3 regions of the Candidatus Darwinibacter acetoxidans genome follow, and region 2 is predicted to be linked to each of the others. Evidence: riboswitches for the same ligand, from Rfam matches in the RefSeq annotation. Region 2 holds a riboswitch; each other region holds the start of a gene.
What was found. Region 2 has a riboswitch for cyclic di-AMP ahead of ACE4YL_RS06720 (Veg family protein). Riboswitches for the same ligand answer to the same signal wherever they lie in the genome.
Positions count from the first base shown of each region.

Region 1: another riboswitch for cyclic di-AMP. It lies ahead of ACE4YL_RS07160 (hypothetical protein); the one in region 2 lies ahead of ACE4YL_RS06720 (Veg family protein).
Region 3: another riboswitch for cyclic di-AMP. It lies ahead of ACE4YL_RS03130 (cation:proton antiporter); the one in region 2 lies ahead of ACE4YL_RS06720 (Veg family protein).

Region 1 is NZ_JBHGXH010000194.1:12,813-23,294, forward strand. Features, by position in the region: gene ACE4YL_RS07150 (DUF342 domain-containing protein) at 1-1,696, shown strand, start outside; gene ACE4YL_RS07155 (methyl-accepting chemotaxis protein) at 1,838-2,635, shown strand; gene ACE4YL_RS07160 (hypothetical protein) at 2,676-2,879, opposite strand; cyclic di-AMP (ydaO/yuaA leader) riboswitch at 2,941-3,075, opposite strand; gene nuoE (NADH-quinone oxidoreductase subunit NuoE) at 3,513-4,034, shown strand; gene nuoF (NADH-quinone oxidoreductase subunit NuoF) at 4,031-5,905, shown strand; gene ACE4YL_RS07175 (NADH-dependent [FeFe] hydrogenase, group A6) at 5,927-7,645, shown strand; gene ACE4YL_RS07180 (ABC transporter substrate-binding protein) at 7,656-8,606, shown strand; gene ACE4YL_RS07185 (ABC transporter permease) at 8,587-9,363, shown strand; gene ACE4YL_RS07190 (ABC transporter ATP-binding protein) at 9,360-10,079, shown strand; gene ACE4YL_RS07195 (Dps family protein) at 10,165-10,482, shown strand, end outside.
Region 2 is NZ_JBHGXH010000182.1:24,306-34,787, forward strand. Features, by position in the region: gene ACE4YL_RS06710 (TrkH family potassium uptake protein) at 1-1,251, opposite strand, end outside; gene trkA (Trk system potassium transporter TrkA) at 1,202-2,608, opposite strand; cyclic di-AMP (ydaO/yuaA leader) riboswitch at 2,731-2,866, shown strand; gene ACE4YL_RS06720 (Veg family protein) at 2,964-3,227, shown strand; gene ACE4YL_RS06725 (HD domain-containing protein) at 3,274-3,903, opposite strand; gene ACE4YL_RS06730 (FeoA family protein) at 4,047-4,283, shown strand; gene feoB (ferrous iron transporter B) at 4,280-6,130, shown strand; gene nifJ (pyruvate:ferredoxin (flavodoxin) oxidoreductase) at 6,355-9,879, shown strand; gene ACE4YL_RS06745 (BTAD domain-containing putative transcriptional regulator) at 10,127-10,482, shown strand, end outside.
Region 3 is NZ_JBHGXH010000096.1:42,453-52,934, forward strand. Features, by position in the region: gene ACE4YL_RS03125 (hypothetical protein) at 1-507, opposite strand, end outside; gene ACE4YL_RS03130 (cation:proton antiporter) at 664-1,917, opposite strand; cyclic di-AMP (ydaO/yuaA leader) riboswitch at 2,016-2,143, opposite strand; gene ACE4YL_RS03135 (SDR family oxidoreductase) at 2,256-3,050, shown strand; gene ACE4YL_RS03140 (hypothetical protein) at 3,106-3,420, opposite strand; gene ACE4YL_RS03145 (restriction endonuclease) at 3,547-4,449, opposite strand; gene gnd (decarboxylating NADP(+)-dependent phosphogluconate dehydrogenase) at 4,631-6,082, opposite strand; gene ACE4YL_RS03155 (sugar kinase) at 6,098-7,171, opposite strand; gene ACE4YL_RS03160 (tagaturonate epimerase family protein) at 7,200-8,705, opposite strand; gene ACE4YL_RS03165 (nickel-dependent putative hexonate epimerase) at 8,732-9,961, opposite strand; gene ACE4YL_RS03170 (glucuronate isomerase) at 10,022-10,482, opposite strand, start outside.

The DNA of each region.
Region 1 (10,482 bases), on a different contig from region 2:
CGTGGAGGTGCGCCAGGGTGAGAGGCTCCTCACCAAGCCCACGGTGCTGGAAAGCGTGGAGGACATCTCCATCACCGTGGGGTATCAACCGCCAGTAAGTGAGTACCAGCTTACCGTTTCCCGGGACAAAATGAAAGTGATCCTGAAAACCAAGTTCCGTCCGGGAACGGTGTTCAAACTGTGCGATGCGGATTTCCAGCAGCGCCTGGTGATCAAGTCCAAACCGGCAGGAACCCTGCCCGCCAAGCCCATCGATCCCCGGCTGGTTCTGGCGGAGCTGCAGCGGGCGGGGGTTAAGGCCGAGTTCATCGATACTCAGCAGGTGATCAAAGCCTGCTTGGGGTGCTGTGATGCGGAAGTAGTGGTGGCCCAGGGCATACGGCCGCTTCCTCCCGTGGACGGCCGGGTGGAGCTGGTGTGCCAGCTCCAGTCCAGGGTGCCCAGTGTCCAGTCGGGGGATCGGGTGGACGTTTTGGACCGGGGCCGTTTCAACGCAGTGAATGCCGGGGATGTCCTGGCTTATATCCACCCTCCCGTTCCCGGGAAACCCGGGATGAACGTCTACGGCAGGGAAGTGCAGCCCCGGGCACCCCGGCCGCCGCGCTTTAGCGCCGGTCCCGGCGTGAAGCTGATCCGGGACGGAAGTGTGGCTGTTGCCGAAATCACCGGCCGGCCCATCTTCAGGGGAGGCCAGCTGCAGGTCAACCCGCAGCTGGTGGTGGACGGCAACGTGGATGTCTCCACCGGCCATGTGGAGTTCCGGGGGGATGTGGTGGTCTTCGGCGATGTGCAGGAGTCCCTCACCGTTAAGGCAGGCGGGATGGTGGAGATCAACGGCAGCGTCTACCACGCCACTGTCCTTTCCGATACCGGTGTGAAGATTGCCGGCAAGCTGATCGGCGGCACCGTGGCCGCGGGGACTAAGCAGCCCGGGCTGGCCAAGGCGGTCAAGCTTCTGCGCCGGCTGGATCGTGATTTGGAGCAGCTGCTGGCGGCCTTTGGGCAGCTGAAGGGGCAGCTGAAGGCAGAGGCCGGCGCCGTGCACGGCCGGGGGGATGGCTATCTTTTCAAGCTGCTCCTGGAGACACGCCTGGCCCATGTGCCTAAGCGCTGGGCTGAGCTGAAGGAGCTTCTGACCGGGGCTGCCGCGGAGGCGTGCGGGGAGGACTTCCTGGAATCCCTGGCGGTCCTGCGCTTTCTGGCGGACAGATTCCTGGGGGCAGCGCCCCTGGAAATCAAGGGTGCCTCCGAAGTGGAACGCTACCGCGAGCTTATGGAGGATCTCACCTCCAGGCTGGAAGAGTGCCTGGAATCAGAGGCTGATATCAGCGTGCATTACTGCCAGAACGCCAAAATCGAAGCTACAGGAAGCGTCGCCATCACCGGGCCCCTGGCCTACGACTGCGAGGTGGTGGCGGGGAACACCCTGAGGATGGCCGGGCAGTGCCGCAGCGGATCCTATACAGCCCAGTCCGCCATTTACGCCAAAACGGTGGGCTCCCAGGGGATGGGGGTGGCCACCTTGGTTGTGGGCGAAGAAGGGGTAATCGGCGCCCGCACCTTTTACCCCGGGGTGAAGCTGCGCATTGGACCCCACGAAACCACCATTGAAGAGGAATGCCGCAACCGGCAGTTCTATGTGCGGGATGGCAAGCTTATGAGCAGAACCTATCAGCCCAGGGAAACGGTGGGCTGAACACAGCTGCGGTGGGTCAAAAGGTCCGCCGCAGTTTGTTTCGCGGGAAAAATCACATAAGTTAAGAGGGAATTAACAGGCCGGAGCCGAAGATATCCATAAAACAAAAACAGCGCAAAACGAGGACAAGGGGTAATGGCCATGAGCAACCAGTCTTATCAGTTGGAGGATCTGGACTTGCAGAGCGCTCAGGAGAGAATCCGGGAGCTCGAAGAGAAGCTGGCCTGGGAGCGGAAGCTGCTGCGCACCATCATCGATAATCTACCCACTGCCATCTACGCCAAGGACACCGAAGGACGGAAGATCCTGGCCAACCGGGTGGACCTGGAAAACCAGGGCCTCACCGATGAGTCACAGGTTCTGGGCAAGACCGATTTCGACTTCTACCCGCGCCACATTGCTGAGCAGTTTTTCCGGGACGATTCCATTGTCCTGAAGCAGGGCAAGGCCATCATCGACCGGGAGGAGCTGATGGCTGAACAAAACGGCCGCGAGCGCTGGCTGCGCACGTCCAAGCTGCCCATCATCGCCGAGGATGGGAAGATCTTGGGCTTAGTCGGCTTCGGCCAGGACATCAGCCTGGAAAAACAGCTGGAGAAGGAGAACGCCGAGGCCGCCGCCCGCATCAAAGAGCAGGAAGAGATGGTGGAGGAGATGATCGCCGATCTGGAGCAGATTCCAGAGAAGATCGGCCAGCTGGTCAACTCCATCACCTATATCGCCCGGCAGACGAAGATGCTCTCCATCAACGCCACCATTGAAGCGGCTCGGTTGGGTGATTTGGGCCGGGGCTTTGAAGTGGTGGCGGAAGAAGTGGGCCAGCTTTCGGATCGTTCCAGCGAGGCGGCCACCCAGGTTAAGGAGGCCATTGCAGAAGTGGAGACTTTGGTGGGCACCATTTTAGAAGTGTGGCGCACCCGGACCCAGGTGCGGCCCTGATCCGCTTCTGCCGGAATATACAGCTGAAAAGAGCAAGAGCTCAGGACATCTGAGCTCTGTGCTGCGCTACCCGGCGGTTCATGTCCAGCCACTTCCACAGCTTGACTGGGACCCGCCGGGGTCTTTTTTTGCTGATTTTGATGGAAAGATAGGGGGCCTCGCTTAAGCCCAGCTCACCTGAGCACTTCTGGCAGTAGCTTAAGTGTGAACGATTCACTGTGAGGCAATCATGGCAGATTCTCATGCAACCATCTCCTTCCGCTTGTGTTCTGCGAACAAAAAAACGCATGCTTCTCCAGGAGAAAACATACGCTTGGTCGGCTCCTACGGGGTTAGCTGACGGGTTAGGGCTACCAAGCTGCCCCTCCTGCCCTGCCGCAAGCAGGATTCACCCCAAAAGAGATGGTTCCCCCGCTGATACTGTTCGGAGCTTTCATCTAATTGCGTTTATATTATACCCCACTGCGCGGGCAAAAGCAAGGAAGCTGGGCGTTTCCTAATAGAAGCTTCACAGATCTCCCCCAAAGATTTGACCTTCGGGCCGTTGACACCCTGGCAGCGGCCCAGTATAATGAACATGATCGTGAAAAAATTAACGAAGTCCACTGGGGGAGAGCGGCTATACCTCGCCCATCTGCCGTAATTGGAAAGATGATGTTCAGGAAACGTTACGATATCAGCAAAGGAGGGTTGCCTGGAGGATGCATGCCCGCCGCAGTTTTCTGGACAGACAAGTCAGGACGAAAAGGTAACTCAAATGGTAACTGGTGGAGCTGAAGAAGGGGCAGGATTGTCAGCACAGCTTGCGTAATGCTTGGTAAAAAAGATTTGATGAATGCACCTGTTCAGGAGAAAACGCGCAAAAGGGGTTGGAAGCATGGGATGCATATGCACTGACGGGAACCGGGAGATGCAGATCGATCTTGCACCGCTGGAGCAAATCTTAGCAGGCTACGCCAGGGAGGAGCGCTGGCTCATACCCATTCTGCAGGACGCCCAGGACGTATACGGTTACCTGCCGTTTGAGGTACTGCAGGCGATCGCCCGGCATGTGCAGGTCTCTTTCAGCAAGGTGTACGGTGTGGTCACCTTCTACACCCAGTTTCACTTAAAGCCACGGGGCCGCAATGTGATCAAGGTCTGCACAGGAACTGCCTGCCATGTGCGGGGCGGCGGCGAGGTGCTGGCGGCCCTGGAGGAAGCCCTGAGGATCAAGGCCGGGGAAACCACGCCGGATCTGGAGTTCACCCTGGAGACCGTGGCCTGCCTGGGGGCCTGCGGGCTGGCGCCTGTGATCATGGTCAATGAAGATACCCACGGCCGGGTGAATCCCGACAGCATCAAGGCGATTCTGGACAGCTACAGAAAGACAGCTCCCAGGGAGGTGGCCGCGGTATGAGTGCAGTGGCGGAGCTGAGGGAGCTGGGGAACCGGCTGAGACAGCAGTTCTCGCAAAACGGCCGGAGCAAACCCAGGATCATAGTGGGCATGGGTACCTGCGGGATTGCCGCGGGGGCCCGGGAGGTTTTTCAAGCGATTATCCAGGAAGTGGAAAACCGCAGGCTGGATGTGGTTGTGGGACAGACCGGCTGTATCGGCATGTGTCAAAAGGAACCCCTCCTGGATGTGCAGCTGCCTGGTGGCCCCCGGGTTACCTATGGCAATGTCGCGGTCAAAGACGTGCCCCGCATCATCGCCAGCCACGTGCTGAACGGGAAGATCGTGGCCGATTTGGCCGTTGCTTACTTCGCCGACGGAGGGTTTCACCTGGAAGGCATCCCCAGCTATGATCAACTGGACTTTTTCAAGAAGCAGCACAGGATCGCCCTGGCCAACTGCGGCCACATCGATCCTGAGAGCATAGATGATTACATCGCCGCAGGAGGCTACGCGGCCTGCGCCAAGGTCCTGACCGAGATGACCCCGGAAGAGGTCATTGCCGAAGTCAAAGAGGCGGGTCTGCGGGGCCGGGGGGGTGCCGGTTTTCCCACGGGCTTGAAGTGGGAGCTCACCCGCGGCACGCCCAGCGACAAGAAGTACGTCATCTGCAACGCGGATGAGGGCGATCCCGGAGCGTTCATGGACCGCAGTATCCTGGAAGGTGACCCCCACCGAGTCATCGAGGGTATGATTATCGGCGGCTATGCCATTGGAGCTAGCGAAGGCTACATCTACGTCCGGGCGGAGTATCCCCTGGCCATCAAGCGTTTGGAGATCGCCCTCCGGCAGGCCAGGGAACGGGGCTTTTTGGGCAGCAGCATCTTCGGCAGCGGCTTCAACTTCGATCTGCAGATCAAAAAGGGAGCCGGAGCCTTTGTCTGCGGAGAAGAAACTGCCCTCATGGCCTCCATTGAGGGACGGCGGGGCATGCCCAGGCCCAAACCGCCCTTCCCGTCTGTTTCCGGCCTGTGGGGAAAGCCCACCAACATCAACAACGTTGAGACCCTGGCCAACGTCGCGGAGATCATCCGCCGGGGCGCCGGGGAGTTCAACAGGATCGGTACCGAGGGGAGCACAGGCACCAAGGTGTTTGCCCTCACGGGGAAAATCGCCAACACAGGTCTGGTGGAGGTGCCCATGGGCAGTTCCCTCAGGGAAGTGATCTACGAGATCGGCGGAGGTCTGCCAAGCGGCGCCGAGCTGAAGGCGGTGCAGATCGGCGGACCCTCCGGGGGCTGCATCCCCGCGCACCTGCTGGATCTGCCCATCGACTACGCATCCCTCCAGGAAGTGGGGGCCATGATGGGTTCCGGCGGCATGGTGGTCATGGATCAGGCCACCTGCATGGTGGACGTGGCCCGCTTTTTCCTGCGCTTCACCCAAAGCGAATCCTGCGGCAAGTGCACTCCCTGCCGGGAAGGTACCAAGCGCATGCTGGAGATTTTGGACCGCATCTGCTCCAAGCAGGGGCGGGAAGGCGATCTGGAGCTCCTGCAGGAGCTCGGGGAGCACATTCAGGACACCTCCCTCTGCCAGCTGGGCGCCTCAGCCCCCAACCCGGTGCTCAGCACCCTCCAGTATTTCCGTGAAGAGTACGAAGCGCATATCCGGGACAAGCGCTGCCCGGCCAACGTCTGCGCCGGCATGCGCGCCCCCTTCGAAGTGGACCTGGCAGCGTGTATCGGCTGCGGTCTGTGCGCCAGGCTCTGTCCTGTGGGCGCGGTGAGCGGCGAACGGCGCAAGCCCCACAGAATCGATGCGGAGCTGTGCATTTCCTGCGGAGCCTGTGCCGAGAAGTGTCCGGTGCGGGCCATTGCCCAGGGCGCTTAGGCTGGAGAAAGGAGTAGTGTCATGAGCAAGATCAGCTTAACCATAGATGGTTTGACCGTTGAGGTGGAGCAGGGGACAACCATCCTGGAGGCGGCCCGGTTCCTGGGCATCGAGATTCCCACCCTCTGCCACCATCCGGATCTTTCAGTACACGGTTCCTGCCGGGTCTGTATGGTGGAAGATGTGCAGACGGGCAGACTCCTCGCCTCCTGCGCAGTGGAGGCCGCGGAGGGGATGGTGATCAGCACCCGCAGCAGCCGGGCCCGCCGGGCGCGCCGGCGCAATGTGGAACTGATTTTGGCCAACCATCCCCAAGACTGCTTAAGCTGCTACCGCAGCGGCAGCTGTGAACTGCAGGAGATCTCCTACAAGCTGGGGGTAAACAGTGAAGATGTGGCCAGGATCCGGGGGGAAAACCGCAGCCTGCCCCTGGACGAGCTGGGCCCAGCCTTAAGGAGGGACCCCAACAAGTGCATCCTCTGCGGGCGCTGCGTGCGGGTGTGCGAAGAAGTGCAGGGCGTATCGGCCCTGGCCTTTGCCGGCCGCGGCTTTTCCGCCACAGTGACCACCGCCTTCGATCTGCCCATGGCGGAGATCAACTGCGCCAACTGCGGCCAGTGCGCTGCCGTATGTCCGGTGGGCGCCATCACCGAAGTGAGCGAAATCGACGCGGTGTGGCAGGCCCTGGAAGATGAGGACAAGTTCGTGGTGGTGCAGACCGCCCCCTCCATCCAGGCCACCATTGGAGAGGAGTTCGGCCTGGAGCCGGGGACGGTGGTCACGGGCCAGCTGGTCACCGCCCTGCGGCTGCTCGGCTTTGACCGGGTCTTTTCCACGGAGTTCAGCGCCGACCTCACCATCATGGAGGAAGGGCGGGAGTTCGTGGCCCGGATCCAGGGAAACAAGCGGCTTCCCCACATCACATCCTGCTGCCCGGGCTGGGTGAAGTTCGCGGAGCACAACTACCCTGACCTTTTGGAGCACCTATCCTCGGCCAAATCCCCGCAGCAGATGTTCTCCACCCTGGCCAAAACCTATTACGCCCAGAAGATCGGCATCGACCCTGCTAAGGTCTTCACCGTGTCGGTGATGCCCTGCACGGCCAAGAAGTTTGAGAAAGACAGGGAGGAGCACCGCGACAGCGGCTTCCAGGATACCGATGCGGTGCTCACCACCAGGGAACTGGCCCGCATGATCAAAGAGGTGGGCATCGACTTTGCCAACCTCCCTCCCGGCGCCTACGATTCCATCCTGGGCAGCCAGTCGGGTGCGGCTACCTTGTTTGGCACCACAGGGGGCGTTACGGAAGCGGCCCTGCGCACGGTGAAGGAACTGCTCACCGGCGAACCGCTGGAGCGGTTGGAATTGGGCTTTGTGGGCATCAAGCGGGCTGAGGTGGAAATCGGCGGCCGCACGTTCAAGATCGCCGTGGTGAGCGGCTTGGCGGAGGCGTCCCGGCTCCTGGACGAGGTGCGTGCCGGCCGGTCCGATCTGGACTGGATCGAGATCATGGCCTGTCCCCACGGCTGTGTAGGGGGAGGGGGACAGCCCCTGCCCAACAGCCAGGAGAACAAGGACAAGCGGGCCCGGGGCCTGGCCCAGATCGACCGGCACCAGACCATCCGCAAATCCCATGAGAACCCGGAGATCCTGGAGCTGTACCGGGAGTTTCTCGGCCAGCCCTTAGGCGGTACCTCCCACGAGCTCCTGCACACCAGCTACCAGGCGCGGGCCAGATAGGAGGGAGCCCATGATCAGGCGCAGCTCTCCCATCCTGTTCTTCGCGTTCCTTGCCATGCTTTTCCTGCCGGGGAACCTGGCTGCTGCCGAGGCCGGCGCGATCCGCATCCAGGGGCCCCCCGCGGTGGGGCTTCTGCCCCTGCTCTGGCTGGAAGAAGAGGGCCTTTTAGACGCCGTGGACCTGGAGATCTTCATCTCCCAGGACCACCAGCGGGGTATTGCCCTTGTGGCCAGCGGCGATCTGGATTTCCTGGTCACCGGGGTCAATGTGGGCGCCAAGGCCTATAACCGGGGAGTGGACCTCCAACTTGTCAACACCAACACCTGGGGCATTGATTACCTCCTCACCGCGGGCTTCGCCCCGGAGGGCTGGGCTGATCTGGAAGGGAGGACCCTCTGCCTGCCCCTGCAGGGGGGACCGTTGGACTTCCTGGCCCGCTACCTTCTGGTGCAAAACGGGGCGGAGCCTGGCAGGGTGGAGTTTGTCTACCTTCCCTCCAACAATGGGGCCAGAACCTTCCAGCTGGGCCGGGTGGATGCCATCATCCTGCCGGAGCCGCTGGTCACCATCACTTTGAACAGCTTTCCAGAGGCCCATCTCTCCTTTGACATGCAAAAGGAATGGGGAAAGCTGCACGGAGATGAGCGCATCCCCTTTGTGGGACTGTTTGTGCGGGGCAGCTTCGCCCGGGAGCAGCCGGAGCTAACTGCCCAAATCGCCCGCCTCTACCGGGAGGGGGTGGAGTGGGTGCAGGCCCATCCCCTGGAAGCCTCCGCCCTGGCGGAGCGGCATTTCGGCCAGAATGCGGCGATTTTCCGGCAGTCACTGGACCGCATCCACTTCCAGGTCTATCCCCGGGAGGAGGCCCGGGACCTTATCGAACTGTTCTTCGGCGAAATCATGGATTTCTTCCCCGAGATGATAGGTGGTCAGCTGCCCGATGACAGCTTTTATTTCTAAACACCGGCAGGAGCTGAGAAGAATACTCGCGGGGCTTTTGGGCCCCGCCGCCGTGCTCGCGCTCTGGAGCGGCCTGGCCCGGTACTACCATCCCATGATCCTCCCTTCGCCGGGGGAGACCTGGCGGGCGCTGGTGACCCTCTGGCGGGAGGGCAGCCTGCTGGGCAGCGTTGCCATCACCCTGCGCCGCACGGTGTGGGGCTATGCCCTAGCGCTCTTAGCCGGCTTCAGTCTGGCCGCCCTGACCAAAGGGACAGCTTTCTGGCGGGCGCTGCTTCGGCCCATCCTGGCCATCGTGCAGATCATTCCTCCGGTGGTCTGGACCATTCTGGCGGTGATCTGGTTTGGAGTGGCCAGCCAGAGCGCGCCCATCTTCCTCATCTTCATGGTCACCCTGCCGTTGAGTTTTGCCAACACCGCGGCGAGTCTGGACAGCATCGACGGCCGGCTGGTGGAGATGGCCCAGGTGTACCGCTGCAGCCGGCGCCAGATCGTCACCCAGCTCTACCTGCCTGCCCTTCTGCCCCAGCTGGCCAACACGGTGAGTGTGGGCTTTTCCTTTGCCTGGAAGGCCGCGATTTTCGCCGAGTTCATGGGCAGCACAAGCGGGGTGGGCTTTCTGCTCAGCACCGCCAACAGCAACCTGGAGACGGAAAAGGTGTTCGCCTGGGTGCTGGTCCTGATCGCCGTGATGCTGGTGTGCGAATACGGGCTGCTGCTTCCCTTGAAGCGCCGCGCCGAGAGGTGGTGGGCATGAAACAGACGGTTCTGGAGTTTCACGGGGTGTACAAGGAATTCACCTCGGCGGGGGGCAGGCTCCAGGTGGTGGAGGATTTTTCCCTGGCCCTGGCGCCGGGGGAGATCGCGGCCTTGGTGGGGCCCTCGGGCTGCGGAAAGACCACCCTGCTCAACCTGGCCGCGGGAATTCTCCGGCCCACCAGGGGCAGGGTAAGCGTAGGGGCCGGGGTGCGCCTCGGCTACGTGTTTCAAGAGCCGCGGCTTCTGCCCTGGAAGACGGTGGAGGAGAACATCCGCTTTGTCCAGGAAGGCTTGTTTCCGGGCAGCAGAGGTGCAGCTCTGCGCCGCCAGATCCTGGAGCAGGTGGGGCTGACCGTTTTCCGCGGGGCCTATCCCCGGGAGCTCAGCGGCGGCATGAAGCAGCGGGTGGAGCTGGCCAGGGCCCTGGCGGTCCAGCCCGATCTTCTGCTTTTGGACGAGCCCTTCAAGTCCCTGGATGGAGAGGCCAAAGGCGAGCTGCAGCAGCTGCTTAAGGCCGCGCATAGGCAGGCGGGCTTTGCCGCGCTGCTGGTCACCCACGACCCGGACGAGGCGGTGCTCCTCGCGGACCGGGCGGTGGTGCTCTCGCCCCGCCCTGCCAGGACTCTCCAGGAGCTGGATCTGCAGGCCTCCAGGGGAAGGAGCGGCTGGGAGGTGGCCGCGGCCATCCGGGTGCTGCTGGACCAGGCGGGGTGAGGCCCGCTGCCTTTCCCTTCCGCATATTATTCTCCCCAGCTGGGAAACTACTAGGGAACAACCTACGCGGAAAGGGAGGAAGACTATGCCGGAAAACCTGCAGCCGCCTACACCTACTATGCAGGATATGGAGATTGTTTCCCAGGACCTCAAGGCCTTCGACGGCCGGTTCAAGCTGGATAAGTACGGCTTTGATCCCCAGATGCCTGGGCATGCCACCGAACACCAGATGATTGTGCGCCAGCAGCCCCGCACCGCCAAGAAGGTGGGCTGCGGGATCAGCCTGCCCCTGGAAGTGCGGCAGGAAATAGCTCTTATGCTGGATGAACACCAGTGCGCGCTCACTGTGGCCCTCCACCAGTACAACAAGCACCACTGGCTGAGCGAGGGGGCCGAAGGCTTC
Region 2 (10,482 bases):
ATCCAGTCCCTCCAGGCTGATCACCAGGAAACCCAAGGCAAAGACTGCGGCGTACAGCAGCAGAAAACCCACCACCCCCTGCACCACCTCCGGGGGCATCACCCGTCCGCCGATCACCACAGGCTTGGCCGCCCGGGGATGGAGCACCCGGGAGAGCTCCCGCTTCACCACCTTGGCCGCCACCAGCAGGCGCACCACCTTCACCGAACCAGAGGTAGAACCGGCGCTGGCGCCCACAAACATGAGTGTAAAGAGAATTCCTTTGCTGAAAGAGGGCCACAGGTCAAAATCCACCGTGGAGTAGCCTGTAGTGGTCATCACCGAGCCCACCTGGAACCAGGCCTGCTTCAGCGCTTCGCCGATACTGCCGTAGACCGGCCCGTAGAGGTTGAGGGCCACGGTCAGTACGCTCAGGGCCATGATCGCGACGTACCAGCGCAGTTCCGCATTGCCCAAGGCCTGCCTCCAGCGGCCCTTGGCCAGATCGTAGTACAAAGAGAAGTTCACCCCTGCCAAAAACATGGCGGCCGCCAGGAGCACAATCAGCGGGCTGTTGGCGCTCCAGCGGGCCAGGCTGTCGCTGTACAGACCGAAACCACCGGTACTCACGGTGCCAAAGGCCAGGACAAAGCTTTCAAACCAAGGAACGCCGGCAGCCCGTACCCCCAGAAGGATCGCGGCCGTCAGCACTCCGTAGATGGTGTAGAGGATTTTGCTGGTGGCTGCGATTCGGGGCGTGAATTTGTCGGGGGAAGGGCCCGGGCTTTCCGCCTTGAATACCTGAAAGCCTACTACCCCTAGGATGGGCAAAATTGCCAGAGTTAATACAAGAATGCCCATACCCCCCAACCAGTGGAGCAGAGAACGCCAGAACAAAACCCCTTTAGGCAGCCCCTCAACGTCCCGAAGCACGGAGGCGCCTGTTGTGGTAAGGCCTGAGACCGCCTCAAAAAAGGCGTCAACCAGGAAAGCGGATCCAGACAGCACGAAAGGCAGGGCCGCGAAAAAGGAGACCACAACCCAGCCTATGGTCACGATGAGGATGGCTTCCCTGGCCTTCAGCCGCGGCGATGAAGAAGGAATATTGGAGAGGAAGAGCCCCGTCAAACCCAGGATACCCATGGAAAGCAAAAAGCCAATCACGGCACTCCGTTCCTGGTAGTACAGGGAGATGCCCAGGGGAAAAACCATTGCTGCCCCCTCAATCAGCAGAAGGTTTCCCAGCACCCTTGCGACCAGTCCAAAGTTCATGGCCCAGCCCCTTTCGTTTCGGATAGAAGAGCTTGTTCAGGGCAGGGAGCTCCCTGTGCAAGCAGAAGGCAATCACCCGGTCCTGCCCTTGGAGGACAGAATCACCTTTGGGGATGAACACCTGCCCCCGCCGGACAACAGCACCCAAGATCACGCCCTGGGGAATGCGGGCTTCCGACAGCTTCCTGCCGATGATGGGCGCCCCCGGAGGCACCACCATTTCCAAAACCTCCGCCTGCCCCCCAAACATGAGGGACAGGGAAGCGATCTGCCCCCCCTGGATAAAGCGCACCAGTTCGCCCGCGGAAATGAGCACAGGGTTCACCGCCCGGTCGATACCCAGCTGCTCAATGATGGGGACGAAATTGGAGCGGCTCACCTTAGCCACCACTTTCGGCACTCCCTGCTGTTTCCCCAGGAGGGCCAGCATGAGGTTTTCTTCATCGTGGCCGGTGAAGGAAACCAAAGCGTCCATCTCCGCCAGGTTTTCATCCTGGAGCAGATCCAGATCGGTCCCATCGCCGCAGATCACCAAGGCACCCGGGAGCTGGGCCGCCAGGTAGTTGCAGCGCTCCTCATCCTGCTCAATGATCTTCACGCTGAGGCCGCTGGCCAAAAGCCGGCCGGCCAGATAGAAGGCGGCCTTGCCTCCCCCCAGGATCATTACCTTTTTGGCCACATGCCGCTGCCCCAAGGCCCCGTGGCCCCGGATCAGCGCGGTCACCGCCTCCCGGCGGCCGATGAGCTGAAGCAGGTCATCGCTTTCTACCCGGGTAGCCCCGGAAGGGATGAGCACCTCACCATCGCGGTAGATGGCCACAACCAGCATGTCCCGGAACACATCGGCTTCCGCCAGGGTTTTCCCCACCACTTCCGGCAGGCCCTGGGCGGGCACTTCGAACAGTCCCACCCGGCCTCCGGCGAAGGATTCCAGGTGGGAAGTGTAGCCCCGCAGCAGATAGCGGGCCACTTCATTGGCGGTATCCAGTTCCGGATTGGTGATAAAGTCAATGGCCAGCTGCTCCTTGAAAAAGTCGATCTGCCCCGCGTACTCGGGATGGCGCACCCTAGCCGCGACCCGGGGACAGCCCAGCTTTTTCGCGGTAAGGCAGATGAGCACATTGATCTCGTCGCTGCTGGTCACCGCGACCACCAGATCCTTTTTCCCGGCCCCCACCTCCTGCAGGAGCTGCAGTTGGGCGCCGTTGCCGGTGACGGCCAGCACATCCAGGCGGTTCACCGCCCTTTGGAGGGCCTGTTCCTCCACATCCACCACGGTGATGTTGTGCTCCCCGCTGGATAGGGTTTCAGCTAATTTGTAGCCCAGTTTGCCCATGCCCACGATTAAGATATCCACACTCTCGCCTCCCCAGCTTTTAACCCGCGCTTAACCCCGGTTTAAAGCATCAACCTTGACATATTCCTAAGTATTGTGCTATATTATAAATGCGCCGTTTTGTAACTACAATTACATACGGAACGCTGATATCTCCGAATATCATTTTTCAATGACAGCGGGGGACCCAATTTCTGGGGTGAATCCTGGTTCTTAGGAAGGGCAACTTGGGTGCCCTAACCCGTCAGCTAACCTCGTAGGAGTACTCCAAGCGTGTGACGACCAGCGGTCGTTCATGCGCTTTTTTTGACCGCTTGCTGCTGTGATGCTTGTCACTTAGCACCGGGCGGAAAACTTCCTGGAAGGGGTTGAGAACATGGGTGTGCAAAAGCCTACCACCATCGAAGAGATCCGCAGTTACCTGGAGTCAAATCTGGGTAAGAAGATCTTCATCCGGGCCAACCAGGGACGCCGCCGCTACTTAGAGTCTGAGGGAGTCTTGGCAGAAACCTATCCCAAACTGTTTGTAGTTCATCTCGACCAATCCAATGCAGTCCGCCGCCGTTCTTATACCTATGCCGACGTCCTTACTGATACAGTGCAAATCACCATCGATCCTCAGAGCGCCAATTCCCGCTAACTTGCGGCAACGACGCTATATCCTCCCTCTCAAAGGGCCAAGGATTTCAATCCTTGGCCTTTTTGTGTTCCAAAATCAGCTCTCCTCTGCCTTCCCGCCGGAAGCGCTCCACAAATTGGCGCACAAACCGATCCTTTTCATCGAAAAACTCCACTGATTGCGGGAAGTTCAAAAGGGCGCGTACCTTGGTTATCTGCTCACCGTACTTCTCGGCGTAAAACTCCCAGGAGCGCTCCATACCCCAGCCGGAAAGCGCACAGTACTGGAAGTTCAGCCAGATCTCCAGGCTGCCGTAGTGATCCAGAATATCGGCATCCTGCACCAGCTGCACATAGTGGGGGTAGTCCCGCTGCTTGCGGAGGGTGTGGCCCTGTACGATTTCCACAATCTGCTCCAGCTCCCGGGGGGAGCAGTGCTCCTTCAGCATCTCCCGGGCAATGAGCGCGCCGTACTCCCAATGGGGCTCCAGGCCTTTGCCCACATCGTGGAACCAGCCCCCCACCAAGATCACCTGATCATAGCTCTCATCTCCTGGGCAGATGAGCTCCCTGAGCTGCAGGGCAATGGCAGCCACCCGCTGGCCGTGGTAGTAGATAAAGCCCTTCTCCCGCTGGGGATGGGTAATCCGCTCGCCCATGCTCTGCCAGGCAAGTTCTTTGATTGCTGCTAGATCCATGAACCTCTGCTCCTTACCGGTCATTATGCCCTATCAATTCTCGTTTCCAAGTCAAATCCCTGTTTCCCCTTGGCTTGGCGCTGGCACCAAAGCACCGCCGGTTCATACTCTAGTAGAGTGAATCGTGGAGGGGAAGTGGTGCCGTGACTTTAGCCGATCTAGCCCCCGGCCGTTGGGGAACTGTGCACAGCCTCCGGGCCCAGGGAATCCTCAGGCAGAGGCTGCTGGATTTGGGTCTGGTACCGGGCACCCCGGTCCAACTGCAGTTTGTGGATCGCGGCGGCACCCTGGCCGCCTACTATGTACGGGGAGCCGTTCTTGCCCTGCGCCGGAGCACTGCGGAGCAGGTGCTGGTCAGCCCGCAGGGGGAGTTGCTATGAACTTCGACTGCCTCATTGCCCTGGCCGGCAATCCCAATACGGGTAAAAGCACCATCTTCAACGCCCTGACCGGCCTCAAGCAGCACACGGGCAACTGGCCCGGTAAGACCGTGCTCTTGAAAGAAGGAAGCTTTCGCCATCAGGGCTGCACCTGCCGGGTGCTGGACCTGCCCGGTACTTATTCCCTCACCGCTTCCTCCCCAGAAGAGGAAGTGGCCAGGGATTTCATCCTTTCGGGCCAACCCGATGCGGTCGTGGTGGTGGCCGATGCCACCTGCTTGGAACGGAATCTCCACCTGGTACTGCAGGTTGTGCAGCTCACAGCGCGGGTGGTGCTCTGTGTGAACCTCATGGATGAAGCCAGAAGGCGCAGGCTGCAGCTGGATCTGCCTAAGCTCGAAGAGGAGCTGGGGATTCCCGTGATCCCCACCACCGCCACCACCGGTGAAGGCCTGGAAGCCTTGAAAGATGCGGCTATCCGGGTGGCCCTGGGACAGCTGCGGCCCCGGCCGACCCCGGTGCCCCAGACTGCCGGGGAGCCCGCGACCCTGCTCTACCGCCGGGCGGAGGAAATCGCCTCCCTGGTGGTGCGGGGGCAAACCCGGCCTGGAGCTGATCTCACCGCCCGTTTGGACCGCCTGATCATCTCGCCCACTTGGGGGCTCTTCCTCATGCTGGCCCTGTTGGCCGGGGTGTTTTGGCTCACCATCGTGGGTGCCGGCTATCCTTCGCAGCTCCTGGCGGGGATCCTGTTTCAGGGAGAGAGTGCCCTGGGCCGGCTGCTGCAGACCCTGGGCGTGCCGGCTTGGCTGCACGATCCCCTGGTGTTGGGCATGTACCGGGGCCTGGCCTGGGTCATCTCCGTGATGCTGCCGCCCATGGCCATCTTTTTTCCCCTGTTCACGCTCCTGGAGGATTTCGGCCTTTTGCCCCGCATCGCCTTCAACCTGGACCGCTTCTTTCAAAGATCCGGTGCCCACGGCAAGCAGGCCCTGACCATGGCCATGGGCTTTGGCTGCAACGCGGCTGGCATTGTTGCCGCCCGCATCATCGATTCACCTCGCGAGCGTCTGGTGGCCATTTTGACCAACAACTTCGTGCCGTGCAACGGGCGCCTCCCCATGCTGATCCTCATGGGCACCATAACCGCCTCCGCCGTGCTGCCCGGGCCGGCGGGGGGTCTAGGGGCAGCCGCGATTGTGCTCGCCGCCATGGCGCTGGGTGTCCTGGCCACCTTCGCGGCCTCCAAGCTTCTCACCGCCACCGTGCTCCGGGGGGAGCCCTCCTTTTTCATCTTGGAGCTGCCCCCCTACCGCCGTCCCCGGGTAGGTACGGTCCTGGTCCGATCCTTTCTCGATCGCACCTTAGCTGTGCTCTGGCGGGCTGTGGTGGTGGCAGCCCCCTGCGGCCTGCTCACCTGGGTTCTGGCCAATGTGAGCGCGGGCGGGAGCACGCTCCTGGCCAGGCTGGCCGGCTGGCTGAACCCTCTGGGCCGGGCCATGGGTCTGGACGGCATGATCCTCCTGGGCTTTATTCTTGGCCTGCCGGCCAATGAGATAGTTGTCCCCATCATCTTCATGGGTTACCTCTCCGCGCAGGCCCTTTTAGAGGTGCAGGATCTCGGGGCCATCCAGAGCATTTTGACCGCCAACGGCTGGACATGGCTCACCGCCCTGAATTTCCTGCTCTTTGCCATCTTCCACTGGCCCTGCGCCACCACCCTGCTCACCATCAAAAAGGAAGTGGGGAGCCTGCGCTGGACCCTCCTTTCCGCCCTGCTCCCCACCGTATTCGGCCTGGCTCTCTGCACCCTCCTTACGACAATCGTAAAGTTGTGGGCAATGTGACTGAATTCAGACGCAGGCTTTCCCCCTGCCTGATTTGACTGCTCCTTACATTAAGTATATAATTTGTGAAGGAATCCCAGGACCAATGGAGAACTGAATGGGAGGAAAAACGCCTGACCTTGTGACCGCCATCACATGACCTTTCCACGCCCCACGGTGGCCAAGGGTGAGCACTTGGTGCCGCAGGCTTTATTATCATATTTATGAGGGGGAATTATAAGCTTATGCGCAAGATGACCGTCAATGGGAACTTCGCAGCTGCCCACGTGGCCTACGCCTTCAGTGACGTAGCCGCGATTTATCCCATTACTCCATCATCGGACATGGGCGAATTCTGTGACGAATGGGCCGCCCATGGCAAAAAGAACATCTTCGGACAGCCTGTACGTGTCGTGGAGATGCAGTCTGAAGCAGGAGCAGCGGGAGCTGTCCACGGTTCACTGGTGGGAGGAGCACTGACCTCCACCTTCACCGCTTCCCAAGGGCTTCTGCTCATGATCCCCAACATGTACAAGATCGCTGGGGAACTTCTGCCCGGAGTATTCCACGTTTCCGCCCGTACGGTGGCTACCCATGCCCTGTCCATCTTTGGCGACCATTCTGACGTGATGGCCGCCAGGCAGACCGGTTTTGCCATGCTGTCCTCCGGTTCTGTCCAGGAAGTGATGGACCTGGCTCTGGTGGCGCATCTCGCCGCCATCAAGAGCAGCGTTCCCTTCCTCCACTTCTTCGACGGTTTCAGAACTTCCCACGAGTACCAGAAGATCGACGTCATCGATTACGAAGAGATGGCCAAGCTGGTGGATATGGAAGCCGTGGCTGCTTTCCGGGCCCGGGGCATCAACTCTGAGCACCCTGAGCTGCGGGGAACCGCCCAAAATCCGGACATCTTCTTCCAGAACCGGGAAGCTGCCAACCCCTACTATTTGGCTGTCCCCAAGCACGTTATTGAGGCCATGAACCAGGTGGGCGAGCTCACCGGCCGCCATTACAAACCCTTCGATTATGTAGGTCCCGAAGATGCTGAGCACATCGTCGTCTCCATGGGTTCCAGCACCGAGACCATCGAAGAGACGGTGAAGTATCTCAACGCGCGCGGCGCCAAGCTGGGTCTGGTTAAGGTCCGCCTCTACAGGCCTTTCTCCACTGAACACTTTATTCAGGTTATCCCCGAGTCGGTCAAGCGCATCGCAGTCCTCGACCGCACCAAAGAGCCCGGTGCCCTGGGCGAGCCTCTCTACTTGGATGTTGTGGGCGCGCTCACCGAGGCTGGACGCACCGACATTGAGGTTGTGGGCGGGCGCTACGGCCTGAGCTCCAAGGAGTTCACGCCCTCCATGGTCAAGGCTGTCTTCGACAACCTGGCCCTCAACGAGCCCAAGAACCACTTCACCGTGGGCATCACCGATGATGTGACCTACACCTCCCTGCCCATCAGGGAAGAGCTGAACATCGCTCCCCAGGATCTGATCAGCTGCAAGTTCTACGGCTTTGGTTCCGACGGTACCGTTGGCGCCAACCAGAACAGCATCAAGATCATCGGTGACCATACGGACATGTACGCGCAGGGTTACTACGAGTACGACTCCAAGAAATCCGGCGGCCTGACCATTTCCCACCTGCGCTTCGGCAAGAGCCCGATTAAGGCTCCCTATCTGGTCCGCCAGGCTGACTTTATTGCCTGCCACAAGCCCTCCTATGTGAAGATCTACGATCTCCTGGACGGCATCAAAGAAGGCGGCGTTTTCCTGCTCAACTCTCCCTGGACCGTGGAAGAGATGGAAAAGGAACTGCCTGCCTCCCTGCGGCGCACCATTGCCCAGAAGAAGCTGCGCTTCTACAACATCGATGCTGTGAAGATCGCCCAGGAAATCGGCTTAGGCGGCAGGATCAACACCATCTTGCAGACCGCGTTCTTCCAGATTGCCAACGTAATCCCGCCCGAAGATGCCATCAGGTACATCAAGGAAGCTATCTACAACACCTACGGCGACAAGGGCGAAAAGGTCGTGCAGATGAACTACGCGGCCGTGGACAAGGCTGTTGAGCATCTGGTCAAGATCGACTACCCCGCCAGCTGGGCAGAGGCCCAGGACGAAGCAGCGGCGGCCGCGGAATCCGTACCCGAGTTTGTGGAAAAGGTGGTCCGGCCCGTCCAGTCCCTCAAGGGCAACGAGCTGCCGGTCAGCGCCTTTACGGCCGACGGCATCATGCCCACCGGCACCACCGCCTACGAAAAGCGGGGTATTGCCATCGACGTGCCCAAGTGGATTCCTGAAAACTGCATCCAGTGCAACCAGTGCTCCTTCGTCTGCCCCCATGCGGTGATCCGGCCGTTCCTGGCCACAGATGAAGATCTGGAAAAGGCACCGGAGTCCTTTATCACCCTCAAGGCCGTGGGCAAGGATCTCCAGGGACTGCACTACCGCATCCAGATCTCTCCTCTGGACTGCACGGGCTGCGGCAACTGCGCCCAGGTCTGCCCGGCCAAGGAAAAGGCCCTGGTCATGGAGCCTCTGGCCGAACACGCCGAAGTGCAGCATGAGAACTGGACCTTCGCCATGGGCCTGCCTAACCGCGGTGCCCATATCCCGGCCAACAACGTGAAGGGCAGCCAGTTCAGGCAGCCGCTCTTCGAGTTCTCCGGAGCCTGTGCCGGCTGCGGCGAGACCGCCTACATCAAGCTGGCCACCCAGCTCTTCGGCGACAGGATGGTCATCGCCAACGCCACGGGCTGCTCCTCCATCTACGGCGGCAGCGCCCCCACCTGCCCGTACACCTTTAACGAGGACGGGCATGGACCGAGCTGGGCCAACTCCCTCTTCGAAGACAATGCGGAGTTCGGCTACGGCATGAACCTGGCCCTGGGCGCCCGCAGAAGCCAGCTGGCTGAGCTGATGGAAGGGCTGCTGGAGCAGGACATCCCGGCTGAGTTGAAGGAAGCCTTCCGGCTTTGGATGGACAACATCAACGATCCCGAGATCACCAAAGAGACGGCGGCCCGGATCAGGGAGCTCCTCCCCGCGGCCATCGCAGCAGCCTCCGGCGATTTGAAAGAAGTGCTGGAAGCTATCGAAGCTAACAGCGATATTCTGGTGAAGAAGTCCGTCTGGATCATCGGCGGCGACGGCTGGGCCTACGACATCGGCTTCGGCGGCCTGGACCATGTTCTGGCCTCCGGCGAAGATGTGAACGTGCTGGTTTTGGACACCGAGGTCTACTCCAACACCGGCGGTCAGGCCTCCAAGTCCACGCCCACCGGGGCCGTGGCCAAGTTCGCCACCGGCGGCAAGCCCACCCGCAAGAAGGATCTGGGCCTGATGGCCATGTCCTACGGCTATGTGTACGTGGCCACGGTGGCCATGGGCGCCAACCGCAATCAGCTGCTCAAGGCCATGATCGAGGCGGAGAGCTACAACGGTCCGTCCCTGATCATCGCCTACGCTCCGTGTATCAACCACGGTATCGATATGAGCCAGAGCGTGGAAGAGAGCAAGCGGGCTGTGGAATGCGGCTACTGGAACCTCTACCGCTACGACCCACGCAGGGAAGCGGAAGGCCAGAACCCGTTCCAGCTTGATTCCAAGGAGCCCGATTACGACAAGTTCCGGGCATACCTCCAGAGTCAAGTGCGCTATGCCCGTCTGGCCCGCCAGTTCCCGGACAGGGCCCAGGAGCTCTTCCAGCAGGCGGAAGACGATGTGCGCCGCCGGTACCAGCTCTACAAGCGCCTGGCCGAGCAAAGCTAAAGCCATAACGGATCAAAGCAGCAGTCCTCGAGGGCTGCCGCTTTTTTACACAAATGCTTAGTAACTTACCAAGGATTTTCGCTGGGCTTGGAGAATTAACTGCATTAGTGCGCCGGAGCGGAGTGAATTCGCAAATCCAATGGGTAAAGGGTTGATGGCTATGAACACTAATGGCGTGTGTCGTGCTGAAATCGGTCTTTTAGGGCCCTTCTCACTGCGAATCGACGGCCGGCAGGTAGAAGCGGATGTGTGGAAGTCAAAGAAAGCCCTAACCCTGCTGAAATACTTGGCCAGCAGGCACGGGCAGCGGGTGTCCAGCGATGTCCTCATCGAGCTTTTGTGGCCTGATCAGGTCAATGTGGATATTCAGAGAAACTTACATACCGCAGTGTGGTTTGTGCGGCGGATCCTGCTTTCCAAAGATGGTTCCAACGCTGAGTCTCCCCTGCGCTATTCCCACGGTTCCTACTGGCTGGAGTTGGAGAGGGGCTGTGTGGACATTGATCCGTTTGAGTTTCACGTGCGCAAAGCGCGGGAACTTGAGCACAGCAATATGGAAATGGCCCTGTTCCACTGTGAGGCAGCCTTGGCGCTCTACAGGGA
Region 3 (10,482 bases), on a different contig from region 2:
AATCAAGCCGTTTTCTCTAGCGAACAAGCGAGCACCGGCCTCCCCATCCACGACGCGGTTGATGCTTTCCACAAGGGTATCACCGAGGTAAAAGTCAGCAGTGAAGTCGAACTCGCCAAAGGGGGCGGGCTCCAGTTCAAAACCGAAGATGCTCACCGGCCGGGATAGATCCAGAGTTAAGATGTTGGTGGGAGAGCTCAGTACAAAGGGATTAGGATCTTCGGAAAACGGCGGCGCTGACCATGTGGACCAGCCCTCCGGGACCGGCCCGAGCTTGACCACCGGTTCGCTGAATGTCACGGTCAGGGTCCCGTCAGTGATGGACTCGTGGGAACTGGCGAAAGGCAAATCCGTGATGTCGATTTTGGTGGTGGCAGCGAGATAAGCGGCATCGGGGTTGTCGATGGGGCTTGCGGCGGTGGTCACCTTGCCTTCTGGAACAGCCAGAAGCTGTGCCTCCATCCGTTCCTGCATCTCTACAGACAAGTTGCTGCCTGTGGCTGCCATGGTTTCACCTCCTCCCTGCTTGGGGCCCGTCTGGCCTTTTAAGCACCATATGCGCCAAGCAGGAAGAGAGAGATGATTGAACTTTCCTGTTTGTGCCCCCTGCAGCAAAAAGGACCCAGCAGCGTCCGCCGCTGAGTCCCGTGTTCTCCATCCTCTTCAGCCCTGTTCCCAGGCCACAGCTGGTCTTTCCTGCTTCGGAACAGCTGAAGGTTCGCCGCCAGGACGGTTCCCCTTTCTATCCATTCCGCCGATCTCCCCAGCCTTCTCGATGGCCATTTTAGCGAAAATGGGTCCCGAGACTTCGTACACCAGCACGCTGAACATGATGATCGTGGTGATAGCCGCCGCGTACTCCGGTAGGAACTGCCTGACCAAGACGGACAGCCCAATGGAGATTCCCCCTTGGGGCAGCAGCGTAAAGCCCAGGTATTTGCTGACCGTTTCAGGAGCCCGGGTAACCGTCGCTCCCAAGCGGGCCCCCAGGATTTTACCGGCAGCCCGGGCGAAGATGTAGGCTAAGCCCATAGCGCCCACACCCGTGAGCACCCGCACATTCAAGCTGGCTCCAGCCAAGCTGAAGAACAGTACATATACCGGAGAAGCAAAATCGTTGATGGACCTAAAGACCCGGATAGAATGGCGCATCACGTTAACCAAAATGGTGCCCATCATAATGTTGGTGAGCAGCGCCGACAGCCCCAAAGCGTTGGCAAGCCCGGTGGCTACCGCTATGGCGGCCAGGGCGATACCCTGCAGTTCGTCCCGGTCGCCGGCCTTCCCAGCTGCCGCTGCCAGCAGCAGGCCCAACGCAGCACCGAGTGCCAGCGAGCCCGCGGTTTCCAGCAAGGGCTGTCCCAGCATGCGGGCAAGCGAGGCGTGGGCACTACCCGTGGCAAGCCTGGCTGCAGACATGGCGAAACCAAAGGCGATGATGCCGAAGATGTCATCCAGAGCCGCCACGGGAAGGAGCGTCCGGGTTACCGGTCCATCGGCTCGGTACTGCCGGATGACCAGCAGGGTTGCCGCTGGAGCAGTAGCCGCGGACATGGCCGCGATCACGATGCTGAAGGCAAAGGGCTGGCGGAAGATAAAATGCATAAGGCCGAAGACTATCCCAATCGCGCCCACTACCTCCAGTAGAGTAATGATCACGATGGACTTACCGAGCTTGCGCAGATCTGCCAAGACAAATTCGCTGCCGATGCTGAAAGCGATAATGGCCAAGGCCACCTCGCTGATCACGGTCAGGGCATCAAGGTCCTGCGCGGTGATCAGCCCGGTGAAGGAAGGGCCCAAAAACAAGCCCGCTACCAAGTAACCGGACACGTTAGGCAATTTGAACTCCCTAGCAACTCTCCCGCCCACCAACCCGATTGCTAGGACCAAACCCAGTTTTAACAGAACGTTCAAGGCAATCCCTCCCACTATCATGAACCTGCCAACCTGCGCGCTTTCCTTGTCCGGTGCCGGGCAAAAGAAAAAGCGCGTACCCTAGGCTAAGGCCTAGTGCTTGCGCTTGGTGTACTCCTATGGGGTTAGCTGACGGGTTAGGACGCCCAAGTCGCCCCTCTTGATGGCTCAAGATTCACCCCGAAACGTTGGGTCCCCCACTATCAGTATTCGGAGACTACATATTCAAGGATAACTCATTCTGCGAAAAATGCAAGGGTTTGCCGCCGTTGCTTCGAGAATATTACAATGCTATGATGAACGTAAGCTAAAGCGCACACTCAAGGGAGGCCAAATCTATGAAGTTTGAGAACAAGGTCTGCGTCATCACAGGCGGCGCCTTGGGCATCGGACGCTGCCTCACTCAGGAATTTGCCCGCCTCGGGGCCAAAGTGGCGTTTGTGGACATGGATGAAAAGGCGGGAAAGGAAAACCTGGAGCTGATCCGCAGCGCAGGGGGCGAAGCCCTGTTTTTCCATGGGGATATCGCGGAAGAGCAAACCCTGCGGGATTTTGTACAAGAAGTGGTCTCTACATACGGAAAGGTGGATTACTTGATCAACAACGCCTGCCTGTCCAAGGGAGGCATCCTCTCCGCCTGCAGCTACGCCGACTTCAACTACGTTTTGCAGGTGGGAGTCACAGCCCCCTACTTCTTGAGCCTGCTTCTGCTTCCCCACTTTAACGCGGGAGCAAGCATTGTCAACATCGCTTCCACCCGGGCCTTCCAGTCCCAAGCAGATACGGAAAGCTATACCGCGGCTAAGGGAGGGATCAGCGCCCTTACCCATGCCCTGGCCGCAAGTCTGGCCGGACGGGTGCGGGTCAACGCCATCTCACCGGGGTGGATCGACACAGGGGCGTACCATGATCCCACTTACACACCGAATTTCGATCCAGCGGATCTGCTCCAGCACCCTGTGAAGCGCATTGGCCATCCCCTGGACATTGTCCGGGCGGTTATGTTCCTGTGCTCAGAAGAAAACAGCTTCATCAACGGCCAGAACCTGATTGTGGACGGCGGCATGACCAAGCTCATGATCTACCATGGAGACCAGGGGTGGAGCTACAAACCAGAAAACGCAGACAAGTAAGAAGCGGCCATCGGGCCGCTTTTCCGCGAACAGAGCCCCGGAAAGGAGGCTGAACCTATGCTCCCTTCCGGTGCTGGCCTGTCAGCCCGCCGATCCCCGCTGCTGCCAAGGCCAAGCCGGAAGCAGCGACCTGCAGCTGAATATCGCTGGCCATGGCCGCCAGACCCAAGACAAAAAAGAGTCCCCCTGCGATCAACGACAGCCAGCCTATCAGCTTAAACATGGGCAAGCGGAGCTGTTGATAGGCGATTGAAAAGGTGACCAGTCCCGTCACGGCGATGCCCAGCTGGATATCTGACGCTATGGACAGGAAACCCGCTAGAGCGAAGAACGCTCCAAGAATCAGCAGAATCCACGACACCGCTTTCATACGTATACCCTCCTTAGAGCTGTGACCAATCAGCATCGTTCAGCCCATCCACCTGTCACACTCCAATTTGATGCACCCCAACCGACTGCTCGCCATCATAGACAACCGGATCAAAAAGGATAGAGGCTATTCATCCACAAAATAATCAGAGTCGATGCGCTTCACGGTGTACGTGTCTACAGTGGTAACGCCTAGATCATGCTCGATCATCAAAGAGGCCAGCTCCTCGCCATCAATCAGGACAACCCGTGTCTCAATGCTGCTGGCATAATCCTTAGCATCCTGTGTGAAATAAGAAGTGGTCAAAAGAACGCCACGCTTTGCCTTGACACCATGGAGAGCCCCCACAAATTCCTGCACCACAGGACGCCCAACAGGTCCCTCCCAACGCTTGGCCTGGATATAAATGGTATCCAGCCCCAACCTGTCCTGCTTGACTATGCCATCAATGCCGCCGTCTCTGGAACGGCGCAGCACCTCGCCCGCTTCCTTACGGGACCCTCCGTAGCCCATCTTCAGCAGCAGATCCACTACTAAAGCCTCGAAGAAGTCCGAAGAGCACTCCTTGATTTTCGCCAGTAATTCTTGGGCTAAATTCTGCCTGAGCTCCTCGACGATCTCTTCCAGTCTTTCCTCAGGCGTCTTGTCCTGCGCCAACGATGGTACTGGTCTGTCTCTCCTGGACGGTTGGTTCAGGAAAGCCCGAAAACTCTCATACTGCCGCAAATCTTCGTTGGTTAAACTCGTGGGGTTCGTCTGCAGGAAAGCTTGTCCCTCAGGTGTTATGGAGAAATAGCCCCGTTTGGGCGAATGAAGCAACCCAGCCTTAACCAGATAGGTACGGGCCCAACCCACACGGTTATCAATGACCTTCTGCTTCCCGCTGGGCAAGAGCTGTCTTCTCTCTTCGTCGGATAGACCGAAGTACTCAGCCATGGCAGCATAGGCCTCGTGAATTGAGTGAACCTTCCCATCACGTGCGAACCTCAGCAAAGGCAGCATAATGCTCTGATAATCCGGAATAGCCATCTTCCCTCACCCCTCGCCCCTTCTTGCACGACAGCCCATCGCCCGTACGGGAATGTCTTTGGCTGCCATTATTTATATCTTCACTCTTTTTAGGTCGTTTTCCTCCACCATTTTCGTGTTGAGACCATTGATTTACGTATGAAAAAACCCGCACCACCCAGGGGCGATGCGGGCTGTTCTCTTATACGTTGTAAGTGGTAGCTGAAGTGCTGCCGCCCTTGCCGGTCCAGTTGGTGTGGAAGAACTCACCCCGAGGCCGGTCGATGCGTTCGTAGGTGTGGGCTCCGAAGTAGTCCCGCTGGGCCTGGAGCAAATTGGCGGGCAGCCTGGGATGGCGGTAGCCATCGTAATAGGTCAGGGCTGAAGCAAAAGCGGGTACGGGGATGCCGTTGGTTAAGGCAGTGGCCACCACCCTCCGCCAGCTCTCCTGGCAGGCGTCGATCTGGGACTTGAAGAAGGGATCCAAAAGCAAGTTGGTGAGCTGGGGATCCCGCTCAAACGCCTTTTTGATCTCTCCCAAGAACACGGAGCGGATGATGCAGCCACCCCGCCAGAGCAGGGCGATGCCGCCGTAGTTCAGATCCCATCCGTAGGTTTCTGAAGCGGCCCGCATCAAGGTATAACCCTGGGCGTAGGAGACAATTTTCGAAGCGTAAAGCGCCCTGCGGATGTCCTCCACGAAAGCCTTCTTGTCCCCTGTGAACTCCGGCTTCGGCCCTGTGAGCACCTGGGAAGCTGCCACCCGCTCCTCTTTCAAGGCGGAAAGGCAGCGGGAGAACACCGCTTCGGCGATTAAGGTGAGGGGAATGCCCTCGTCCAAGGCCGAGATGGCCGTCCACTTACCCGTTCCCTTCTGCCCCGCGGTGTCCAAGATCTTCTCCACTAAAGGTGAACCATCTTCGTCTTTGTAGGCCAAGATATCCGCGGTGATCTCAATGAGGTAGCTGTTGAGTTCACCTGCATTCCATTCCTTAAAGACCTCATGCATCTCATCGGCGCTCATGCCCAGAAGTTCCTTCATCAGATGATAGGCCTCGCAGATCAGCTGCATGTCGCCGTACTCGATGCCGTTGTGCACCATCTTCACAAAATGGCCAGCGCCATCGGGTCCCACCCAATCAGCGCAGGGACTCCCATCTTCCACCTTGGCAGCAATGGCCTGGAAAATGGGCTTAATGTGCGGCCATGCCTGGGGTGAACCGCCGGGCATGAGGCTCGGCCCGTGCAGAGCCCCTTCCTCTCCACCGGATACCCCGGTGCCCACATAGAGCAATCCGTGTTCTTCCACCAGCTTAGTGCGGCGGATGCTGTCGGGGAAGTGAGAGTTGCCGCCGTCGATGATGATATCCCCCTCTTCCAGCAAGGGGATGAGCCTAGCAATAAAGTCGTCCACTGGCTGCCCCGCCTTGACCATGAGCATTACTTTGCGGGGCTTTTTGAGACTTGCCACCAGTTCCTCAAGGGAATAGGTACCGATGATGTTTTTGTCCTTGGCCCGGCCCTCAACGAAGTTGGTCACCCGCTCCGCGGTGCGGTTGTACACCGCCACGGTAAAGCCCTTGCTTTCCATGTTTAAGGCCAGGTTCTCGCCCATGACCGCGAGACCAATCAAACCAAGATCTGCTCTAGACACAGCACAACCTCCTCGTTATCTCTGAACCCTGGCGTTGCCTTCCCACACGGCCCAGACCTGAGCTTCGTCGGCAGGCTGGACATAGTCGGTTAAGAACGTGGTGGCCATGGCACCGGTGGCCCAGGCGAACTGAACCCATTTTGCCGATTCCCAGCCCCGGAGAATGGCGTAGAGCAAACCGCCCACAAAGCCATCCCCGCCGCCGATGCGGTCCAAAACGGTGATGGGCCTAGGTTCAACCACATGCCACTCATCGCCGGCCAAGAGGATGGCTCCCCACAGGTGGGAGTTCACATCCACAACTTCCCGCAGCGTGTTGGCGAACACCGTGGCCGCGGGGAACTTCTCCTTCACCCGGCGGATCATCTCTTTGAAGGACTCGATCTGGGCGCTGATCTCTTTGCCCCCCGCTTCCGGACCGGGGATATCCAAGCAGAGCTGATAGTCCTCTTCGTTGCCGATGAGAATGTCACTTAGGCTGGCGATTTCTTTGAACACTTCATGCAGCTCCTCTTCTCTGCCCTTCCAGAAGGAAGCCCGGTAGTTCAGGTCAAAGGAGATGCGGGTGCCGTGTTTCTTGGCGGTTCTGGCCACGTCCAAACAGAACTGGCTGGACTCGGGGGAAAGCGCGGCGATAAGGCCAGAGATGTGCACGATCTGCACGCCCTCTTCCCCAAAGATGCGCTCCAAATCGAAGTACTTAGCATCGAGGATGCGCCCTACTTCACCAGCCCGGTCGTTGTATACCCGGGGACCCCGCACCCCCCAGCCGCTGTCGGCGATGTTAAACTGATGGCGGTAACCCCAGGGACCGCCTTGGGGAATCTCAGGTCCCTCGAAGTCCATGCCCCTGCTGCGCAGGTTGCTTTTGATCAACTGGGCAATGGGACTGCCTTGAACAAAGGCTGTCAGTACCTTGACCGGCAGGCCCAGGTACGAAGAAATGCTGGCCACATTGGTTTCCGCACTGGTGACGTGCATGATAAACGTGTCGCTGGCGTGCACCGGCTGGCCGTGGAGCGGCGTGAGCCGTACACCCATGCTCGTGGGTACAAGCATCGCATACTTAGCATTCGAACGCAGTTCCATCCTGTACAAGTCCTCCTTTTGAAATGATCTAGCGAGAAAGGCCAAGGGACTCAAGATGACGGCCGATGTGCTCCATTAAGAACTGTTCGTACACCCCTTCCTTGGCTTTAAGCACAGCGAAGATCTGCGGCCCAAGCTCGGGATCGGTGAGCAAAAAGCCGTAGGTGATGTGCAGCAGCTGCCGGGCATCAGCGTTCTGCATCAGTTCCGGAAGCTCCGCATCGTCCAGCTCATCCAGGCTTGGCACCTTGCCAAGATCCAAGCTTACTTTGTAATAGGTGCGGGCTTGGTCCACCGTTTCCAGGGCCTTGCGGTGCAGGGCCCGGTAAAGCTTGGGATCCTCGGAAGCGATCACCCGCACAGCTTCCAACCAGTTAGTTCCGGCGGTCTTCAGGTGGTAGCCCGTCTCCCCAGCGTATTTCCCAATGATGGGAAAGATGCTGAACTTGTCGCTGCCGGAGTGAATGCTGACCTTGTACCCGAAATACCGGGCGATCAGGGCATGCACTGCGAACTCCCTTTCAAACTGCTCCACGTCTCCGATGTAATCGATCCCTTTTTCAAAATGACCGCAGAAGCGGGGAGCCAAAGAGCTCACCTTCACCCCCCGGCGGCGCAGTTCACTGGCGACGAAGAAGTGATCCTGGGGAGTTGTGGGTGTATCCACTTCGTCAATGCTGATCTCAAAATCGATGGCCCGCTCCTCCCGGGCGATGATGGAGTGATACACCATCTCCATGAAATCCAGAGCCCGGTAGTAGGTGAGCACCATGCGCTCGAAGCCCGCGGCACCCATGTGGATAGAAGTGCCGTCCTGCAGGGTATAGGTTTTATCCCGGTAGAGTTCCTCCAGCTGCCCCTTGAGCTCTGGAACTAGCCCCCGGTACTTCTCAGCAACCTCCTGGGCGCTGAGGCGGGCAACCTCATCATCGATATGCTCCGAGCAGTCCAGCGTGATCATGCTGAAACCCAGATCCAGGGCCATCTGGATATCCTCCACCTTCTTCAGGTGGTCGCCATCCGCGCCGAAACCTTCCGTGTAGCCTTCCTGGAACACCGCCCAAGTGGCCGCATCCAGCACCTGCCGGTAGGTGCGCCGGGTGAGATCAAGTTCCCGCATGGACTGCTGAGCCAGCACCGGGCGTGCAGTCGTACCCTGCACTGTTTTGATATGGCCGGGGGAAGCCAGACCCAGCCGATCCCCAAGGCCTAGGGAAATCCCTGTGGTGCCAAAGGCCTGGGGAGCGGTCCAGGGGAAGAGCCTGCGCATAACCTCAGCATTGGCGCTATTGAGCTCGGCCAGAAACACGTGGAAAGACCCCAAAACCTGCGCCTGCGCCTCAAAGGGGCAGTCTTCCTTTTCCGCAACCACAACCAAAAGCTTTTCTAGATCCTCTCTCACCATGAAGAACAGCTGGTTTTCCACCAAGCGGACCGAAGCGCTGTACACGCCCGGCGCTTCACCCCTCTGCAGTCCCCCAGCCAGGGACTGGAGATCCGCCGCCTGCTCCACTGCCTGCCTCCAACCTGTCACCGACATTCCTCCTTGTCTATACACCCTCAGCTAAAGTCTTTCTCCAAGGCCCACAGGCCCAGCGCTGGATTGCTGACATAAAACACCTTTTCCCCATCCACCATGTTAAAGCCATCCCTGAGCTTTTGGGGATCGTATTTGGCTACCGCCTCCTGGTACGGCAGGTAGTCGAAATACACGCCCTTGATCTCCTCCTCACTCAAATGCTGCACCGCATAGGTGATCTTGAAGCGGCCATCGGAGGAGCCGTGGATCAAATGGGCTGCCACCGAAAGGTTCTCGGAGAGCTCCTGGCTCTCTTTCACCAAACGGAGGATATCCAGGCGCTTTTGGTAGCCAAAGGCGCGGATCAGGCGGTCAATACCGGCGTCTTCCCCGAAGCTGCTCACGCCGGGGGCCAAGATGATCAGTTCCCCCCCGTCAGCGATGGCCATGCGGGTACGGTACACCGCCTTGTTCCCCAGCCAGGTGCTGCGGAATTCTGAGGGGTCCAGGTAGACCACCACTTTCTCCAGGGGCTCCTGGAGCAAATCCAGGTTTTCCTTCTGACTCAGAGCCACCGCCCCTTCAAAGACGGACCGCCCCCGGCCCACAAAAAGGCCCATGAGGGAAGTCTCCTCGCCCCTGGTCTTGCTCACGGTGAGGATGTAGGCCAGGGGGAGACTGCTCAGGAAGTGTTCTTCCGCGTAGTCAAACACCTTGCGCACCGGGGAATGGTCGCGGCCCATCATCCGCTCCATGCCGTACACCGCGCCCAGGAAGTGGGAACGGTCGATGATCTCCTTGCCGCCGCAGCCCACCACGATGTTCTTCGTGTAGTTGGCCATGCCCACCACTTCATGGGGTACCACCTGGCCGATGGAAAGGATCAGGTCATAGCCGCCTTCCACCAGCTCCCGGTTAACCTCCACGGCGATGGAATAGTCCACAAGACCCTCGGAAACCTCCCGGACAAACTCCCCGGGAACAACCCCTACCTTGGTCACGTCCGTGCGCCAGTTATGATCGATATACGCCTCCGGAGGAATCTCGGGGCCAAAGATACGGCTCTTCTCCTCCCAGGTCATGGGCTTGTGGGTGCCCAAGGCCGGCAGCACCTTCACCTCAGCGGGCTGCAGCAGCCGGTAGAGAATACTTGTGATGGGACCGGCTAGACTATGCCCCCTCGTCCCGTCGGGGGGAATGAGGAGCACCTTCTTGAGGGGCCGATCCACTCCCAGCAGCCACTCCTGCAGGGTGCTTTCCACTTGCTCCATATCTATGGGTCCCTCCGTGAGGGAATAGCTCCGCAATCGGCTCACCGCCCTTTCTTGAAATTAACGTCCGACAAATGCCCGGAAGTTCCCCTGGAAGAGCTGCTTGAGATCCCGTTCGATCTCTGCAGCGCTCACCTGCCAGCCGGTTGCCCCGAGATCTGCGTATTTCTCCAGCAGGACCCGGCCGATGATCTCCCGGGAATGATCCCATTTGTAAATCAGATGCTCCAAAACCCTGGCATCGGAATGCTGCGGGATGAAAGAGAGGCCCAGGGTCTCCACACGCAGGGCGGTGATCTCCTCCACCAGGCTGGGATTGTTCAAGAACCACCAGCAGCCAAAGACCAGCAGATTCCGGTATTTGCGCGCGGTGATGGCCAGCTCATGCTGGTTTTCCCGGGAGAGCATGGTCACCAGGAACTTGTTCTCAGGATACTCTGAACACAGCTGTTCCACGACGCCGATTTCCGCCTTGCCCACCGAGTCCCCCGCCAGTTCCAACCCGGGGTTCACCAGCTTCT